DNA from 2 places in the Pseudophaeobacter sp. TrK17 genome. Region 1 is predicted to be linked to the other one. Evidence: riboswitches for the same ligand, from Rfam matches in the RefSeq annotation. Region 1 holds a riboswitch; the other holds the start of a gene.
What was found. A riboswitch is a leader RNA that binds a small molecule or an ion and turns the genes downstream of it on or off. The one in region 1 is predicted to bind thiamine pyrophosphate.
Positions count from the first base shown of each region.

Region 1 (7,358 bases):
CCAGGCCAATCGCCAGGCCAACGCTTGTGACTGCCGACAATATCGCCTGGGTCAGGGTAAACCGCAGCGCCGCCCAGTCACTGGCGGCAAAGCCCCGACCGGTCTCGGCGCGCAATGCCACCGCCGCAAGCGTCCCCAGGATCAGCGCGGCCACAAACAGGGCCGCGCCAGCACCGGGAAGCGCGCTTATTGGCTCAGCGCGTCGAGCCATTCGCCCAATGCACCGTCGCGCAGCGCTGCAGCCTCATCCGCTGGCAAAAGCAGCGATTTGACCGGGGTAATCAGGGTCTCAAACCCCTCAGGCAGGCCGCTCGCTGGGGTTACCGATGGATACATCCAGTTGGTGGTGGGGATCACTGACTGAAACCCCTCAGAGACCATGAACTGCATAAAGTCACGCGCCAGCTCTGGTTGGTCGCTGGCCGCCAAAACGCCAGCAACTTCAACCTGCATGTAATGGCCTTCATCAAAGGCGGCAGCAGCTTTTGTGGCGTCTTCTTCGGCAATCAGATGATAGGCCGGCGAGGTGGTATACGAGAGCACCATGTCGGCCTCTCCATCCAGAAACAGACCGTAGGCTTCGGACCAACCTTTGGTCACGGTCACCACATTGTCCGCCAGCTCCGCCCAGATCGCCGGAGCGTCGTCGCCATAGGCCGCCTTGACCCACATCAGCAGGCCCAGCCCTGGCGTCGATGAGCGCGGATCCTGAATGACGATTTTCATGTCGCTGGCGCCCAGCGCCTTGAAATCCGTCGGCACGGACACCGCATCTGCGTTGTGCACAAAGGCAAAATAGCCCCAGTCATAGGGGGCAAAGGTTGCGTCTTCCCAGGCCAGGGGCAGGCTGTAATCCGCCGTCACACCGTGTTCGGCAAACAGCCCGGTTGCCGCCGCAGCCGCCGTCAGGTTGGTATCCAGCCCCAACACCACATCCGCGTCCGAGCGCGCGCCCTCCAGTTTGACCCGCGCCAGCAGTGCCGCGCCATCGCCGGCAGCAACCAGTTTCAGATCACAGTCACACTGGGCCTCAAAGGCTTTTTCCACCGCAGGACCAGGGCCCCAGTCGGAAACAAAGCTGTCATAGGTATAGACAGTCAGCTCGGGCGTATCAGCATATGCTGCCGACACTCCCAATAGTGCTGCTGCAAAAACAGAATACTTCATGGCATCCTCCTTTGCGGCATCGGGCAAGGGTGGAGCAACTCCGAAACCTTCCCTCCGCCGGTTCTAGCCGGTTCAGGTTCAACGGGTCTGTTCTCAGCCTGGATCTCCCAAGCACCCCGAGGTGCCCTCTGTCCTAGGTCTCAACCACCCTAAAGGCAAGCCCAACCCTGCACCCACCTGACCGCCCCGCACCCGCGCCAAGTTCACCTTTCCCCGGCTGCATTTGACCAAAAACACCCCGAGGGTGTCGCCAACGGCGGCGGCAGCGGCGCCCCCTTTGGCATCTCTTCTTAATGGCACGCTGGGGACATCGAACCGCAATACCCCTTGAGCCACGGGCCGCGCCTCGCTAAGCACAACGCGCAAAGGAGATCCCAGCACATGTCGATGAACAGCTTTGGCCATCTTTTCCGCGTCACCACCTGGGGCGAAAGCCACGGACCGGCGCTGGGGGCAACCGTGGACGGCTGCCCACCAAATGTTCCGCTGGACCCTGAGATGCTCCAGCAATGGCTGGACCGACGCCGCCCCGGCCAGAACAAGAACACCACCCAGCGCAACGAACCCGACGCGGTGAAGATCCTGTCCGGCGTCTTCGACGGCAAAAGCACCGGCACGCCAATCCAGCTGATGATCGAAAACACCGATCAGCGCTCCAAGGACTATGGCGATATCGCCCAGACCTTCCGCCCCGGCCATGCCGACATCACCTATTTCCAGAAATACGGCAATCGCGACTATCGCGGCGGCGGTCGCTCCTCGGCCCGCGAAACTGCAGCGCGCGTAGCTGCGGGTGGCGTCGCACGTGAAGCCATCAAGGCGCTGGTCCCGGATCTGCAGATCACCGGCTACATGACCCAGATGGGGGAGATGGAGATCGACCGCTCCCGCTTTGACTGGGAAGCGATCGGCCAGAATGATTTCTGGATCCCCGATGCCGGTGCGGTGCAAGACTGGGAGGATTACCTCCAGGGCTTGCGCAAAGCCCATGATTCCGTTGGCGCCGTGGTCGAAGTGGTCGCCCGTGGAGTGCCCGCCGGTATCGGCGCGCCGGTCTATAATAAGCTCGACACCGATCTGGCAGCCGCCATGATGTCGATCAACGCCGTCAAAGCGGTGGAGATTGGCGAAGGCATGAATGCCGCCCGTCTGAAGGGCTCGCAAAACGCCGATGAAATCTTCATGGGCAACGATGGTCAGCCGGTCTATTCCTCCAACCATGCAGGTGGCATTCTGGGGGGGATCTCTACCGGCCAGGATGTTGTGGTACGCTTTGCCGTCAAACCGACCTCTTCGATCCTGACGCCACGCCAGTCAATCCGCAAGGATGGCACCGCCGCCGAGGTGATCACCAAGGGACGCCATGATCCCTGTGTTGGCATCCGCGCCGTGCCGGTGGCCGAGGCAATGATGGCCTGTGTGATCCTGGACCATCTGCTGCTGCATCGCGGCCAGATTGGCAGCAACCAGGGCCATATCGGCGCATGAGCCTGACCCAGCTGCAGATCCAGCTCCGCCGCATCTCAGAGGTGCAGATGGCGCAGGATCCGGCCCATGACATCGCTCATCTTGATCGGGTCTGGGCCAATGCGCAGCGGATTGCCCGTGACGAAAACGAAAAATCCCCAAACCGGGCCAACCTGCGGATACTGATCGCCGGGGCCTATCTGCATGATCTGGTCAACCTGCCAAAGGATCACCCCCAGCGCGAGACGGCCTCAAAGCTGTCGGCGGAAAAATCGGAGCCTATTCTGCAGGGTTTGGGCTATAGCGGCGATGAAATCACCGCCGTGCAACACGTGATCGAAGCCCATAGCTTTTCCGCCGGCTTGCCCGCCAACAGTCTGGACGCTCTGATCCTGCGCGATGCGGACCGGCTGGATGCCTTGGGCGCTGTTGGCATCGCGCGCACCTTCATGGTGGCGGGGACAATTGACCGGCCGCTCTGTGATCCTGATGATCCCTTTGCCGCCAACCGGCCGTTGGATGATCAGATCTGGTCGATTGATCATTGGCATCTGAAACTGTTGAAACTTCCCGGTGATATGGCCACCGACAAGGGCCGCAAGATCGCCCGCAAACGCGCGCGGCTGATGCTGGCCTATCTGCGGCAACTGGCCAAGGAAATGGACACCGAGCTGCCAGACCACTGGGCGGCGCTGCTGAAATGATCGACATTCTCGCCATCACCTTTCCCATCTACGTCGCCCTGGCACTGGGCTATCTGGTGGTCTGGAAAGGTTGGTTCAGCCCGGGCGATATGCGCGTACTAGGCCGCTATGTGATGAATATCGCCCTGCCTGCCTTGATCTTTTCCGCGGTAGCGGCACGCAGCCCGGTGGAGGTTTTTCAACCCGGATATGTCGTGGTCTATGCCCTTGGCGGGCTGGCAACGGTGATGCTGTCCTATCTGTTGTTCACGCTGCGCGGCACCGACCCCAAACGCCGCGCCCTGGGGGCCATGGGCTCCACCTGCCCCAACAATGCCTTCGTTGGCTATCCGATCATGCTACTGGCCTTTCCTGACCAGGCCGGGATCATTCTGGCGCTGAACCTGCTGGTGGAAAACCTGCTGTTGGTCCCGGTCTGCCTGATTTTGGTGGAGCTGGCAGGCAAAGGCGTTGATCAGCCGTTGCTGCCACGACTGCGACGTATCCTGCTGGATCTGGCCAAAATGCCCATGCTTATCGGTCTCGCCCTGGGGCTGGTGGTGTCGATTATTGGTATAGCGCTGCCCGGCCCCCTTATGCGGTCTATTGATATGTTTGCTGTCTCTGCTGGGGCTGTTGCGCTGATCGTCATAGGCGGCTCGCTTGTCGGGCTGCCGCTGCATGGCAATCGCTCGCTTGCGGCACAGATCAGTGCCTCCAAACTGCTGTTGCATCCAGCCCTGGTCGCGCTGGTGGCTGCCGTCCTGTTGGCACTGGGGCTGATCACCCTGCCACCCGCGCTGCACAGCGCGGTTATCCTGTCGGCGGCGATGCCGATGTTTGGCATCTATACCGTCCTGGCCCAGCGCCAGGGGTTGGAGGGCGCCGCCAGTCTGGCCATGCTCACCGGGACCAGCTGCGCCTTTGTTACGCTAACTGGTTTGTTGTGGGTTTTGACCTGACAGACAGAAGCTTGACCGCCCCCTATTAGGCGTACAAATCGGCGTAATCCTCGCGCAGCGCCTTTTTCTGCACCTTCCCCATGGTATTGCGCGGCAGTTCGGACACCAGCACGATCTGTTTGGGCTGTTTGAACTTGGCCAACCGAACAGAGAGCGCTTGGGCGATTGCTGCGGCAGTGATGCTCCCTTCCGCCTCGGGCACAACAACGGCCACCACCGCCTCGCCAAAATCGGGATGAGCCACGCCAATAACGGCGCTTTCCAGCACGCCGGGCAGATCGTCGATCAGGCTTTCGACCTCTTTGGGGTAGACGTTAAAGCCGCCAGTGATCACCAGATCCTTTTGCCGCCCCACAATGGTGATATAGCCATCCGCGTCTTGCCGGGCGAGATCACCGGTGATGAACCAACCATCTGCCTGCAGCTCTTCTGCGGTCTTTTCGGGCATCTGCCAATAGCCCTGAAACACATTGGCCCCGCGCACTTCCAGCACGCCTGTTTCACCACTGGCGACCTCATGCCCCTGGTCCAAAATACGGGCCTCAACGCCGGGCAGCGGAAAGCCCACTGTACCGGCGCGACGCTCACCCTCATAGGGGTTGGAAGTGCTCATATTGGTTTCGGTCATCCCATAACGTTCCAGAATGCGATGCCCGGTGCGGGCCTGCCACTGCTCATGGGTGTCCACCAGCAGCGGCGCCGAGCCAGAAATGAACAACCGCATATTCGCCGCCCGCTGCGGTGTCAGGCGCGGATCCTGCAACAGGCGGGTGTAGAAGGTTGGCACCCCCATAAGGGCCGTCGCCTGTGGCATCGCCTCCAGAATCTGATCCGCGTTGAACCCAGACAGAAACACCACGCGTGCACCGGCAAACAGCGCGACATTGGTGGCCACAAACAGCCCATGGGTATGAAAAATCGGCAAGGCGTGGATCAACACATCCGCGTCGGTGAACTGCCAATAGTCCCGCAGGGTCAGCGAGTTTGAGGCCAGGTTATCGTGGCTCAGCATCGCCCCCTTGGAGCGCCCGGTGGTACCCGAAGTATACAGAATGGCCGCCAGATCATCTGGCCCGCGCGGCACCGGTTCAAACCGCCCGCGGCCCACCACGGCATCTGTCAGCGTGCCCAGCCCCGTGCCATCCAGCGTCACAACCCGCGCCGCGCCAGCGATTTGTTCCATCTCATCGCGCCGCGCCGGGTCGCAGACCAACACGCGAGGCGTCGCATCGCCCAGGAAATAAGCCACCTCCGGCACTGTGTAGGCGGTGTTCAACGGCAAAAACACCCCACCCGCCATGACTGTTCCAAGATAGAGCTGGATTGCCTCGATGGTTTTTTCAACCTGCACCACCACCCGGTCGCCGGGCTGAACGCCCATGACCACCAGGGCCGCCGCAGTGCGCTCAGCGCCGGCAAACAGCTCTCCAAAAGTGACGCTGGCACGGGCCGGAAAGGTCGCAAAGTTGCGGGTTTCATGCCCTTCACAGGCCGCATATAGCTGTGAAATCAAATGGTTTTCATCATACATTGAAAGGGCTCCTCAACTTTTGGCGCAATCTGCGCCGGGGCTGATAGGGAAATCAACCCATTGATCTTTTTGTCGCAGGGGCGCAGGGTCCTGCTCATGGCCACATCCTTAACATCGCATCGACCTCTGCTTGCCATCGCCCTCAAGGTTGCTGCCATTGGGCTGTTTACCGGCCTCTCTGCCGTGATCAAGTCGGTGTCCGATGTGGTTCCAGCCGGCGAAGCGGTGTTTTTTCGTTCTTTTTTTGCCATTCCCGTCATTGTTGTCTGGCTGTCCATGCGCGGTGATCTGAAACACGGGCTCAAGACCACGCGCCCCATGGGACATGTGATGCGCGGTCTGGTTGGCACCTCGGCGATGGCAATGACCTTTATGGGACTGGGCATGTTGCCCCTGCCAGAGGTCACGGCCATTGGCTATGCGACGCCGATCTTTACCCTGATCCTGGCCGCCGTCTTTCTGGGAGAGCGCATACGCCTGGTACGTATCAGTGCTGTTGGGATTGGCCTGCTCGGTGTGTTGATCATGATCTATCCGCGGCTGTCCAGCGGCATGGATATGTCCAGCACCGCCTTTGTCGGGGTCATGCTGATTCTTGGCGCCACAGTGGCGCGTGGGTTTGTACAAATTCACATTCGCCGGATGGTGATGACAGAGCAAACTGCCGCAATTGTGTTTTACTTTTCCGTCACCGCATCCCTGCTGTCGCTGCTGACCCTGCCGTTTGGCTGGGTCATGCCGGATCTGACGACACTTCTTCTGTTGATCAGCGCCGGGATTATCGGCGGCGTGGCGCAGATCCTGATCACCTCGTCCTACCGCTTTGCACCTGCGTCGATGCTGGCCCCCTATGACTATGTCTCGATGCTGTTTGCGATTGTCCTTGGCTATGTCTGGTTTGCAGAACTGCCAACACTTGTGATGCTGGCAGGGGCCAGCCTGGTGATTGCGGGCAATATTCTGGTGATCTGGCGTGAAAGCCGCCTTGGCCTGGTCCGTGGCAAGGCCAAATCACTGACCGACCCCAAAGGCGGGTAAGCCCGCCCTGCCCTCCCGGCTCAGGTTTCGCCAGCGCCAGGCGAAGGCCGCGTTCTTTTAGGTCTGGCTCTTTGCGTTCAACCGCAGTGCCAGCTCCTGGATCTTGTCGCGTAACGAAATCAGGTCAGCCAGATCATCCCCCGCCGCGTCCAAAATACAGCGCGAGATAGTTGCCGCCTCGTTCTGCAAGGCAAGACCTTTAGCAGCCAATGAGACAATCACACTGCGCTCATCCTCAGGGTTACGCTTGCGCGTGATCAGGTCGGCCGCCTCCATGCGTTTCAACAAAGGCGTGAGCGTATTTGACTCCAGGTTCAATGCGCTGCCCAGATCATTCACCTTCTGGCTGTCCTGCTGCCACAGGGCGACAAGCACCAGATACTGCGGATAGGTCAGCCCATATTGCGACAACAGCGGCCGATACAGCCGCCCCATGGCATTGTTGGCTGAATAGAGCGCAAAGCACAGCAGGTCATCAAGGTGAAGGGGTCGGTGCGTCATCCTCGACAG
Region 1 covers NZ_CP071700.1:4,073,408-4,080,765, forward strand. The annotation lists gene JZI28_RS19425 (thiamine/thiamine pyrophosphate ABC transporter permease ThiP) at 1-211, opposite strand, end outside; gene thiB (thiamine ABC transporter substrate binding subunit) at 187-1,167, opposite strand; TPP riboswitch at 1,200-1,296, opposite strand; gene aroC (chorismate synthase) at 1,549-2,655, shown strand; gene JZI28_RS19440 (HD domain-containing protein) at 2,652-3,338, shown strand; gene JZI28_RS19445 (AEC family transporter) at 3,335-4,279, shown strand; gene JZI28_RS19450 (malonyl-CoA synthase) at 4,305-5,810, opposite strand; gene JZI28_RS19455 (DMT family transporter) at 5,907-6,848, shown strand; gene JZI28_RS19460 (MarR family winged helix-turn-helix transcriptional regulator) at 6,906-7,349, opposite strand.

Region 2 (7,358 bases), 1.3 Mb from region 1:
AGCTGCCCGACACCGGCACCGGCAAGATACTGCAACACCGGCGCGCCCAGCCCGCCAACGCCCACCACCAGCACATGGGCGCGTGCCAGCCGTGCCTGACCGGCAGTTCCGACCTCGGGCAGGGCCATTTGGCGGGCGTAGCGCGACATCAGGCGCAGGCCTCTGCCCATTGGCGGCAACGCGCTTCCGGGTCTGGCGCCTGCTGGATATCCGTCACCACCGCTGCACTATCGGCGCCGGCAGCAAACACTCCGGGCAGGCGCTCGGGCGTTAGGCCGCCGATGGCCACCAGCGGGGTTTGCCCCGCGATCTGTTTCCAGCGGCTGACGCGGTCCAGCCCCTGCGGCCCCCATTTCATTTTCTTCAGCAGGGTCGGATAGACCGGCCCCAGCGCCACATAGGCGGGATCATGGCGCAGCGCCCGCTCCAGTTCTGCTTCGTCATGGGTGGACAGCCCATAGCGCACCCCGGCACGGTTGAGCGCGGCAAAATCGGCGGTTTCCATGTCCTCCTGACCTAGGTGCACAAAGCTGCAGTTCAGATCCAGCGCGATCTGCCAGTGATCATTGACCACCAATTGCGCGCCGTGCACGGCGCAGAAATCACGGGCGCGGGCGATTTGGCGGCGCAGTTCGGCTTCGGAGGCGTCCTTGATCCGCAGCTGCACCAATCTGGCCCCCTGCGGCACGAGCAATTCCAGCCGGCCCACGTGGCCGACGATGAGATAAAACCGTTCCATTGCCTGATCGTCCTTCATGTCAGCTCTGCCAGTCCCAAAACCGGGGTCGAGGGCACAGCCATGTCGCGGCGCGGCATGGGTTCTGCCTGATAGCCGGCCTGACCGGCTGCCACCGCCTGGGCCATGGCGCGGGCCATCCCGACCGGGTCCCCGGCCTTGGCCACCGCCGTGTTCAGCAGCACCGCATCCAGCCCCAGCTCCATCGCCGCCGCCGCATCCGAGGGGCGGCCAATGCCGGCATCCACCACCAAGGGCGTGTCCGGGAAATGCGCCCGCATGGCCCGCAGCCCATCGGGATTGCGCAGCCCCTGGCCAGATCCAATCGGCGCCCCCCAGGGCATCAGGACCTCGCAACCCGCCTGCAGCAGATGCTCGCCCACCACCAGATCTTCGGTGGTGTAGGGAAAGACCTTAAAGCCATCGTCGCTAAGGATCCTTGCGGCCTCCACCAGGCCAAAGACATCCGGTTGCAGGCTGTCGGCATGGCCAATGACCTCGAGCTTGATCCAGTCGGTGTCAAAGATCTCGCGCGCCATCTGAGCGGTGGTCACCGCCTCCTGCACGCTGTGACAGCCGGCGGTATTGGGCAGGATACGAGCGCCGGTCTGGCGCAGCATCTGCCAGAACCCGGTGCCGGCACCATCGCTGGTTTCGCGGCGCAGGGACAGGGTGATGACCTCGGTACCGCTGGCGGCAATCGCCTCACAGAGCACCTTGGGGGAGGGGTATTGCGCGGTGCCCAGAAACAGCCGAGAGCTGAGCGTGATGCCGTAAAACTGCATTGCTCAGCCTCCCTGCATCGGCGCCAGAACTTCGATCCGGTCGCCTTCGGTTAACGGGGTATCAACACGTTTCGCACGCGAAACAAAGCTGCCGTTCAGTGCGGTGGCCAGTGCCGGGCTGGTCAGGCCCAGCTCGTGCAGGGCGGCGTCCAGCGTGGTGGCAGAGATGTCATGCGGCTTGGCGTTTACGGTAATGTTCATCCAGAGGTCTCCAGGGGCAAGAGGTCTGCGGGCTGTGGCCGCAACCGTTGGGCGGCACGGCGCGCCATGGCTGGTGCCAGAAGAAAGCCGTGGCGGTACAGCCCGTTGAGGTGCAGCACGCCGTCCTGTTCGCTCAGGCGGGGCAGGTTGTCGGCAAAGGCGGGGCGCAGACCAGCGCCGAGCTCAACCACGCTGGCCTCGCCAAAGGTGGGGTGCAGCGCAAAAGCAGCGCTGAGCAACTCATTGACCGATCGTAGACTGGGCGCGCGGGTGGATGCGCTTTCAATCATGGTGGCACCGATCATAAAATGCTGGTCGCCCCGCGGCACCAGATACAAGGGAATGCGCGGGTGCAGCAGTCGCAGGGTGCGGTTGATCTCGACCCCCTGGCAGTGCAGCAGCGCCATTTCGCCGCGCACCGGGCGCAGGTCTGGCAGGGCGGCGGCCATGCCGGTGCAGTCCAGATCCACGCGCGGTGGAGCCGGGGTGTCATAGCGAATTTGTCCGCCGAGAGTTTCTACGGCGGTGCCAAGGTCAACCAGCGCGCGGCGCGGATCGAGATGGGCTTCGTCCTTGTAGAACAAGCCACCGGCAAAGCGACCTGCCAGGGCGGGTTCCAGTTCGGCGATATCACTGCCGCCCAGCAGCTGGTGGCCCCGGGTGCGTTGGGCAAAACGGCTGAGTTCGGCCCGGTCGCGGGCAGGCGCAACCACCAGCGTGCCGCGCCGATGCACCGGTGTGATCTTGGCCCACCAGTCACAGGCGCGGCTGCCGAGGCTGACAACCTCTTCTTCGGCGCTTTCGCCTTCGCAAAAGGGCGCCAACATACCGCCGGCAAAGCGCGCCACACTGGCCGCACCCGGGCCTGGCCCGCGTTCAAACAGCGTCACCTTGGCACCGCGTTGCAACAGCTCGTAAGCGGTGGCGAGGCCGGCAAGCCCCGCCCCCGCGATGGTGATCATGCGCCCGGTTCCAGCGCTTTGTCAGCTGGGGCAGGCACATAAAGCTCACCGCCTTCGCGGAACTTGGCGGCCATGGCCTCCATGCCTTCCTTCTGGGCTTCGGCGCGGATGTCGTGGCTGATCCGCATCGAGCAGAATTTCGGCCCGCACATGGAGCAGAAATGCGCCACCTTATGGGCCTCTTTTGGCAGGGTCTGGTCGTGGTAGTCCCGGGCAGTATCCGGGTCCAGCGACAGGTTGAACTGATCCTCCCAGCGGAATTCAAACCGGGCGCGGCTCAGCGCATCGTCCCGGCGCTGGGCGCCGGGCATGCCCTTGGCCAGATCGGCGGCATGGGCGGCGATTTTGTAGGTGATCACACCAACCTTGACGTCGTCGCGGTCGGGCAGGCCCAGGTGTTCCTTGGGGGTCACATAGCAGAGCATGGCGCAGCCAAACCAGCCAATCATCGCCGCCCCAATGCCCGAGGTAATATGGTCATAGCCCGGCGCGATATCGGTGGTCAGCGGCCCCAGGGTGTAAAAGGGCGCCTCGTCGCAGCACTCCAGCTGCTTGTCCATGTTTTCCTTGATCTTGTGCATGGCCACATGGCCCGGGCCTTCGATCATCACCTGGCAATCCTTGGCCCAGGCGATCTTGGTCAGCTCGCCCAGGGTTTCCAGCTCGGCAAATTGCGCTTCGTCGTTGGCGTCGGCAATTGATCCGGGGCGCAAGCCATCGCCAAGGCTGAAGGAGACATCGTATTTGCGGCAGATGTCGCAGATTTCCTCAAAGTGCTCGTAGAGAAAGCTCTCCTTGTGGTGATGCAGGCACCATTTGGCCATGATCGAGCCACCGCGCGACACAATCCCGGTGACGCGCTCTACCGTCATTGGCACCATATGCAGCCGTACGCCGGCATGGATGGTAAAGTAATCAACCCCCTGTTCCGCCTGTTCGATCAAGGTGTCGCGGAACACTTCCCAGGTCAGGTCTTCGGCAATGCCGTTCACCTTTTCCAGCGCCTGATACATCGGCACGGTGCCGATGGGGACGGGAGAGTTGCGAATGATCCATTCGCGGGTGTTGTGGATGTTGCGGCCGGTGGACAGGTCCATCACCGTATCCGCGCCCCAGCGGATCGACCAGACCAGCTTGTCCACTTCCTCTTCCATCGAGGAGGAAACCGCCGAGGTGCCCATATTGGCGTTGATCTTCACCAGGAAATTGCGGCCGATGATCATCGGCTCGATCTCGGGGTGGTTGATATTGGCCGGGATGATGGCGCGGCCTTCGGCGACCTCCTGGCGGACAAATTCCGGCGTCACATAATCGGGGATATTGGCGCCAAAGTCATTGCCGTCGCGGTGGCAGGGTGAGGTCTCGCGCAGTTGGTTTTCGCGGATGGCAATGAATTCCATCTCTGGCGTGATGATGCCGGCGCGGGCATAGGCCAGCTGGGTCACCGCCTTGCCGTCCTTGGCGCGCAGCGGCGCGGGTTTGACCGGGAACTCCGGCGTCAGGCGGTCGCCTGCGACAAAACCATTGTCCGCATCGGTGATCTCGCGGCCCTGGTATTCCTCAACGTCCCCCCGCGCCAGAATCCAGCTGCGGCGCAGCTGCGCGAGGCCCTGACGGATGTCGGTTTGCTGGTCGGGATCGGTATAGGGGCCAGAGCTGTCGTAGACCGGCAGCGGCGCCTCACCTGCGGTGGGATGGGTGGAAATCTCGCGCATAGGCACGCGAATATCGGCGTGGATCTCGCCGGGCACATAGATCTTGCGCGATGCAGGCAGGGCGCCTGTTGTCACCTTTGGGGTGATCTTTGGCGGGCTTACGTTCATTTTGGTGCTCCTCGAGCCAATACTCAAAAAAGTCACCAGATGAGGCATGGCAGGGAGGCGCGGGGAGGATCTACGGTCCTCCCGGTTCGGGCGCAGAACCAAAGAGGCAAAAGCCCGTTGGCGGCGCGTCCTAGCTTCCTACGCCAGTGTCAACTGGGTCAGGTTCTAAGGGTCGCGTCGCCGGTCAGATTGCTCTGCCCTGTCAGCCTCTCAGTCCCCTCGGTGGGACTCCCCTGCGTGGGTTAAGACCTAGGGGAGGTGATGGGTTGCCGTCAACATGAATTTTGATAGATAAAAATAACTAAGCAATAACAAGCTTATATACCTATCTGTTGCCGGTAATGCCGCGCTGCAACATATTTTCTTTGCGCTCCTGTGATTATTATCTATAAAAATATAGCGCGCCTCAGGGCCGCTCAAACGCAACACTGTGACCCTCAGGAGAGCCCATGCTGGACGCTGCCCCTATTCGAAACGACTGGACCCGCGCCGAGGCGGAAGAGATCTACAACAAGCCCTTCATGGATCTGTTGTTTGAGGCGCAGTCGGTGCACCGTCAGCACTATGATCCCAATCAGGTGCAAAAATCCAAACTGCTGAGCATTAAGACAGGCGGCTGCGCCGAGGATTGCGCCTATTGTTCGCAGTCGGCCCGCAACGGCGCCAAGCTGTCAGCCAGCAAACTGATCGAGGTGGAGCGGGTGATTGCCGAGGCGCGCAAGGCCAAGGCAGGCGGCGCCACGCGCTATTGCATGGGGGCGGCCTGGCGTTCGCCCAAGGATCGCGACATGGCCGCGCTTGAGGCCATGATCGAGGGCGTGAAAGATCTGGGGATGGAGACCTGCATGACCCTGGGCATGCTGGATGACAGTCAGGTCTTTCGCCTGCGTGATGCGGGGCTGGACTATTACAACCACAATATCGACACCTCGGAACGCTACTATTCCGAAATCATCACCACCCGCACCTTTGCCGACCGGATTGACACCCTGAACCGGGTGCGCGAGGCGGGGATGAAGGTCTGCGCTGGGGGCATTGTCGGCATGGGTGAGCAGCAGATGGACCGTATCGACATGATCCTGGCACTGGCGACGCTGGAGGAACACCCGGATTCGGTGCCGGTCAACATGCTGATCCCGATGCCAGACACGCCGCTGGCCGATGTGGCCAAGCTGGACCCAATTGAGTTTGTCCGCACCATCGCCCTGGCCCGGATCCTGATGCCAAAATCCCACGTGCGCCTCTCCGCTGGGCGCAGTGACATGTCGGATGAGCTGCAGGCCATGTGTTTCTTTGCCGGGGCCAATTCGATCTTTGTGGGCGACACCCTGCTGACCGCCGACAACCCCGAAGAGGACAAAGACCAGATGCTGTTTGATCGTCTGGGCATCACCGCCATGGGCGTGGGTTGCGACGGCAGCCATAGCGAAAACCAGAGCAAAACATGCGCGGTCAGCGCCGCCGAAAACGGCGAAGTGGTCTCGGCATGAGCCAGGGTTTTCCGCGACATGCCGCCGGGCTGCAGGAGCTGCGGGATCAGGGGCGATTTCGCCGCTTGATCCCCCGCGCCGGGCACGACTTTTCCTCCAACGACTACCTTGGGTTGGCGCAGAGCCAGACCCTGAAAACAGCGGCGCTGGAGGCTTTGGAGCGGGGGGTGCCGGTTGGCGCCGGTGGCTCGCGGCTGTTGCGCGGCAATGCTGATGAGCACGCCCTGCTCGAAGCCGAGGCGGCGGCGTTTTTTGGCAGTGAGGCGGCGCTGTTCATGGGCGGCGGTTTTAATGCCAATCAGGCGATTTTTTCCACCCTGCCGCAGCGCGGCGACCTGGTGCTGAATGATGCGCTGATCCATGCCAGCACCCATGATGGTATGCGGCTGGGGCGGGCGGAGACGCGTAAATTCAGCCACAATGACCCCAGCGATGCGGCGGCGCAGATCGCCCAGTGGCGCGCGGCAGGTGGCGCCGGCCAGGTCTGGATCGCCATCGAGTCGGTCTATTCCATGGAGGGCACTCTGGCACCGCTGGCGGAATTTGCCGCATTGGCCGGGCGCGAAGGGGCGGTTCTGGTGGTGGATGAGGCCCATGCAACCGGTCTGTTTGGCGATCTGGGGCGCGGGCTGGCGCATGACTATGCCCAGAACCCTGCTGTGCTGACGCTGCACACCTGCGGCAAGGGGCTGGGCGTTTCCGGGGCCTTGATCTGCGGCGCCCAGGTGTTGATTGATTTCCTGATCAATCGTGGGCGCGGCTTTATCTTTGCCACCGCGCCTTCGCCGCTGAATGCGGCGCTGGTGCGGGTGGCGCTGCGGGATCTGGCGCAGAATCCTGAGCGGCGCAACCGGGCCTGGGACCATATCACCCATGCCCACAGCGAGGCGGCGCGGCTCTGCGGTATCACCGGCTTTCAAAGCCAGATCCTGCCGGTGGTGATTGGCGATGACAGGCGGACCATGGCGCTGGCCGAGCATCTGCAGGGGCAGGGCTTTGACGTGCGTGGCATTCGCCCGCCGACAGTGCCCAAGGGCACTTCGCGGCTGCGGATCTCGCTGGCCGGCACCCTGACCAAAGGCATTATCACCGAGCTGTTTGAAAGACTGGCGCCAGAGCTTGCGCGTTTGCAGCAACAGCCAGCGGGTCTGGAGCAGGTGGCATGAGGGCTGTTAGCCAGACACTGGTGGTGACCGGAACGGACACTGGCATTGGCAAAACTGTTTTCTCTGCCGGTTTGGTTCAGGCGCTGCAGGCCAGTTACTGGAAACCGGTGCAGTCGGGCCTGGAAGAGGAAACCGACAGCGAGTTCGTCGCGCGCCTGTCTGCTGGCACAGTCCTGGCTGAGGGCTACCGGTTGC
Region 2 covers NZ_CP071700.1:1,081,641-1,088,998, forward strand. The annotation lists gene JZI28_RS05005 (ThiF family adenylyltransferase) at 1-149, opposite strand, end outside; gene JZI28_RS05010 (thiamine phosphate synthase) at 149-739, opposite strand; gene JZI28_RS05015 (thiazole synthase) at 754-1,521, opposite strand; gene thiS (sulfur carrier protein ThiS) at 1,525-1,722, opposite strand; gene JZI28_RS05025 (FAD-dependent oxidoreductase) at 1,719-2,684, opposite strand; gene thiC (phosphomethylpyrimidine synthase ThiC) at 2,681-4,507, opposite strand; TPP riboswitch at 4,626-4,752, opposite strand; gene bioB (biotin synthase BioB) at 4,957-5,997, shown strand; gene JZI28_RS05040 (8-amino-7-oxononanoate synthase) at 5,994-7,163, shown strand; gene bioD (dethiobiotin synthase) at 7,160-7,358, shown strand, end outside.
Region 2: it holds a riboswitch for thiamine pyrophosphate, as region 1 does, so the genes downstream of both, thiC (phosphomethylpyrimidine synthase ThiC) here and thiB (thiamine ABC transporter substrate binding subunit) in region 1, are expected to answer to the same signal.